Regions from separate parts of the Bradyrhizobium sp. TM102 genome, predicted to be linked through region 1. Evidence: riboswitches for the same ligand, from Rfam matches in the RefSeq annotation. Region 1 holds a riboswitch; the other holds the start of a gene.
The links. A riboswitch is a leader RNA that binds a small molecule or an ion and turns the genes downstream of it on or off. The one in region 1 is predicted to bind cobalamin.
Positions count from the first base shown of each region.

Region 1 (2,197 bases):
AGACCACGGCTCTCGCGGAAGACGACGTGCATCAGATACCTAGTCCTGCCTTGATGGCGGCCTCGTCGATATCGCCGTGCTCGCCGATCACGACGAGCTTCGACCGCCTGTGACCGGCGCCCCACGGCTTGTCGAACTGGTGGCGCACGCGCTCGCCGACGGCCTGCAGCAGCAGCCGCATCGGCTTGCCCGCGACCGCGATGTAACCCTTGGCCCGCAGCACGTTCTGCTCGCGTGCCAGCTTCTGGACGGATGCGACCAGCGCATCGACGTCGGCGACTTCAGGAAGGTCGACCACGACGGAGGCGAAGTCATCGTGCTCGTGCTCCTCCTCGCCGTCATGATGCGAGGGGCGCGCAGCGAGATCGTTCTCGGCGGCGGCGCCGAGACCGAGGATGACGCGCGCATCGATCGCGCCGTCGGTCACGGGGAGCATCGGCACGCGGCGCGGCATCTCGGCAATAATCGCCGCCTTGGCCGCTTCAAGCCCCGCCGCGCCCGCAAGATCGGCCTTGGTCAGCAGCACGATATCGGCGCAGGCGATCTGATCCTCGAACACCTCCGACAGCGGCGTCTCGTGATCGAGATTTTGGTCTGCCGCCCGCTGCGCTTCGACGGCATCAGGATCCGGTGCAAAGCGGCCGGCGGCGACAGCCTCGGCATCCGCGAGCGCGATCACGCCGTCGACGGTGATGCGCGAGCGGATCTCCGGCCAGTCGAATGCCTTCAGCAGCGGCTTCGGCAGCGCCAGGCCCGAGGTCTCGATCAGGATGTGATCGGGGCGCACGGGCCGCGCCAGCAGTTTCTCCATGGTCGGAATGAAATCGTCCGCGACCGTGCAGCAGATGCAGCCATTGGCGAGCTCGACGATGTTCTCCTCCGGGCAATTGGCATCGGCGCAGGATTTCAATATCTCGCCGTCGACGCCCTCACTGCCGAACTCGTTCACGAGCACCGCGAGCTTCTTGCCGCCGGCATTGCTGAGCAGATGCTGGATCAGCGTCGTCTTGCCGGAGCCGAGAAAACCGGTGACCACCGTCACAGGGACTTTTGCGAGCGAGTTCATTCGGCGGCCTCCGGCACGACGGCAATGGGGGGTATGCGGGCAAGCGATTGCTTGCGGAATATTTCCGGCCGGCTGCGCCAGGGCACGAGACCATCCGGCGCCGCCGCATAGGCCGCCGCCCCCGCGACCACATCCTGCGCATTCGCATCCGACAGGCGGCCATAGACATACGACCAGCGGCCGGGCGCGCTGAGCGCGACCGAGCAGCCCTGATTGCAGGCCGACAGGCATTCGACGGGAACCACATTGACGCCCTCGGGCACGCCGGCGTCGAGGATCGCCCCATGCAGGCGCTTGCCGGGCGTCGCCTCGCCCTCGCCAGGCGTCTCGCCGGCACGGCAGGTGATGCAGACGTGAAGTGTGACGGTCATCGCCTCTTCCAGATAACAGCGGGAGGCGATGAGGCACACGGACCATTCTTCAGAAGGCCCGTTTCCCCGTCGCGGAACACCCCGTCCGCCGGTCCAAAACTCGTCCGCGCTGGCAGGTCTCCCGGCTTGCGGAGCAGGGTTTTCCCCTTCGATCCCCGCCTTCCCGATTCCCGCGGGAATCAGTGGCTTCGGGCATCTCTCCGGTCACGGTCGCGGGGGCGGCTGCATTTTGGACCCAAATCTTGCCGATTCGGACCCTATCGCATTCCCTCTTCGCCTGTCATAGGACAGGAACCAACGCCGGGCCACCATTTGCCGGTGGCCGCCACTTGTCAAGCCGAAGGACCGGGACCGATGACGCCTGAACCGGATACAAAAACGGCCGAGGAAACCGACGCCCGCCACGCCACGAAAATGGCGAAGAAGAAGGCCGCCCGCGACAAGATCATGGCGACCAAGAGCGGCGAAAAGGGCCTCATCATCGTCCACACCGGCGCCGGCAAGGGCAAGTCCTCCTCGGCCTTCGGCATGATCGTCCGCTGCGTCGCCCATGGCTTCCCCTGTGCGGTCGTGCAGTTCATCAAGGGCGCCTGGGATACCGGCGAGCGACGCCTGCTCACCGGCCATTTCGGCGACCTCTGCCAGTTCCACGCCATGGGTGAAGGTTTTACCTGGGAGACGCAGGACCGCGCCCGCGACATCGCCGCCGCGCGCGCCGGCTGGGAGAAGGCCAAGGAGCTGATCCTCGATGAGAGCTTGC
Region 1 is NZ_AP021855.1:5,420,364-5,422,560, forward strand. Features, by position in the region: gene cobN (cobaltochelatase subunit CobN) at 1-32, opposite strand, end outside; gene cobW (cobalamin biosynthesis protein CobW) at 32-1,066, opposite strand; gene GDN70_RS25930 (DUF1636 domain-containing protein) at 1,063-1,437, opposite strand; cobalamin riboswitch at 1,531-1,751, opposite strand; gene cobO (cob(I)yrinic acid a,c-diamide adenosyltransferase) at 1,792-2,197, shown strand, end outside.

Region 2 (2,197 bases), 1.4 Mb from region 1:
CGGAACCGGCGTCGGGCTGGAAAAGAATGCACTCTGCTGCTTCTTGTCGCGCACGCCGCCGTCGACGATGAGATCGACGCCGCTGATCAGGGTCTTGGTGAAACCCGCAGTCGCGCCAAAACCCTGCTGGTTGGCGTAGTTGAACAGCGTGCTGGTCCCTCGCCGGTTGGCCCTGAGCTCGTCGAGGCCGATCGAGGGATCGACGGTGCGGCCGCCCGGCAGTCGCAGCTCCTGATTATCACCGGTAACCGTGAGAAAAGCAGTCAGGCCTGGCGTGGTGTAATTGAGATTGCCGACGCCATTCTGCTGGGAATAGCGGTTGTTGTCGCGATAGCCATCGGTCCTGACCGTATTGCCGTAGAACGAGGTCGACCACCGACCGGAATTGAGCGAGGTCGACACGTTGCCGAGCCTGGTGTTGAACGAGCCGAAGCCGGCCTCGATGCGCGCGGTCACGGGCGGTCCGCCGACGCCGTTTTTGGTGACGATGTTGATCACACCGCCGACCGCGTTGTCGCCATAGAGCACCGCGCCGGAATTGCCGCGCGTCACCTCGATGCGCTCGATGGAATTGAGCGGGATGGTGGAGAGATCCACCTGCGCCATGTCGACGTCGTTCAGCCGCCGGCCGTTGACCAGCACCAGCGTGTTGGCAGTGGCAAAGGCGCCGAAGCCACGCAGGTCCACGCTGGTCTTGGCGCCGATCTGGCCGCCATAGAACGTCGTGATCTGGGCCCCCGGCGTTTGCGTCGCAATGATCTCGGCGAGCGTCTGCGATGGCGAATGCGCGATATCGGCTGCCGTGATGACGGTCGTCGCGGCCCCGACGATGCCGCCGCTGCCGGCGGCAGCCTCACCGCCGGAGCCGGATGAGCCGGCGCCATTGCCTGCCGGCGCGACATTCGTCCTCACCCCCGCCTCGCCATCGCCGATCGCCCTGGCGCGCGTTCGGTTCTGATCGTCGGACCTGGTCACCTCGATCGGCGGCAATTGCTCGGCAAGCGCCTGCTGGGCGAAGGCGGAGGACGGATCGAGCGAATGCAGGGAAACGGATGCGAGCAGGCCGGCGGCAAAGCGCCTGGCGGCAGAGACGAGACGGGACACAATGGTAACCTCGGTATGACGTCAGTGGCACGTCACAGCGAACGAGGTTTCACGGCAGAGCGATGGATTGCTCCGGTGAAGCTAATGTCTGTACTCCCCGACCGACATCTTCGCGTGTGACCACGGCTGACGGCAGGTCTCCTGGCTCGCGGGTCGTGACCTTGCGTCGCCTTCCCAGGACCGAGTTTCCCAGTGGCATGAGACGAAAGATTCACCGCTTACAGTTGCGGGGGCAGCCGTGGCGTTGAGATAATCCCGGCGTTGGGACAATCCCGCACCACATTCCCTTTTGATCTCCATGAGGAGAACCGTCGCCGATCATTTACGAGCCGTTCGCCCCGGGAGTCAATCGACCGTTAGGTGCCGGCCGCTCAGGTCCGCCCTCGCACCCGTTGCGCCTGGGCCCAGGCGGCAGCGACGTCGCGCGGCGGAACATCGACGCGCTTGATCGGGGTCAATTCGCCGGAGGCCGAGACGATCGCGGTCTCCTCGCGCCGGCAGCGCGTGCAGACAAAGCGCACCTCGTGTGGAGACGCCGTCCAACTCGACCGCTTCACGTTGGCTGCCATCGGCCAGGCATCGCAATGCGAGCACGACACCAGAAACCGGCCGGGATCGAGCATACCCATTTCCATCGGACTCCGCGTCCTGCCCACTTGCTTCAATGATTGACCCATGTGAATCGTTCCGGTGCCCAGGCACCGCCCATTCCACTGGTTGCATCCCTACAAGGCAGAAGGCGGTGCGCTCAGCGCGCGCCCTTGAGGGTGCAGGAGGTCGTGCAGGTGACCGTGGTGCCGCGATCGCACGATTTGCAGGCATTGACGCACTGGTTCATGTCGCGGGGATTGTAGCTGTAGTTCCGCATCGGGCAGGTCGGCGTCGAGCCGGTGATATCCTGCTCCTGGTCGCAGGCCGCCGTCATGAGCGCGAATATGATCACGGCAACGAGGCGCATGTGATTGCCCTGTCAAGCATGGCAAATGACACTCGCGAGGTGCGCTGCATTGCAGCGAACCCCGGCCTTTCCACCACGAGCGATCGCTCGCGAGGTCAAGGATGCGCGCCAAACCTTAAGAACGGATTGCAGCCG
Region 2 is NZ_AP021855.1:4,058,221-4,060,417, reverse strand. Features, by position in the region: gene GDN70_RS19435 (TonB-dependent receptor) at 1-1,104, opposite strand, end outside; cobalamin riboswitch at 1,218-1,432, opposite strand; gene GDN70_RS19430 (hypothetical protein) at 1,476-1,739, opposite strand; gene GDN70_RS19425 (hypothetical protein) at 1,853-2,062, opposite strand.
Region 2: linked by a shared signal. The riboswitch ahead of GDN70_RS19435 (TonB-dependent receptor) and the one ahead of GDN70_RS25930 (DUF1636 domain-containing protein) in region 1 are both predicted to bind cobalamin.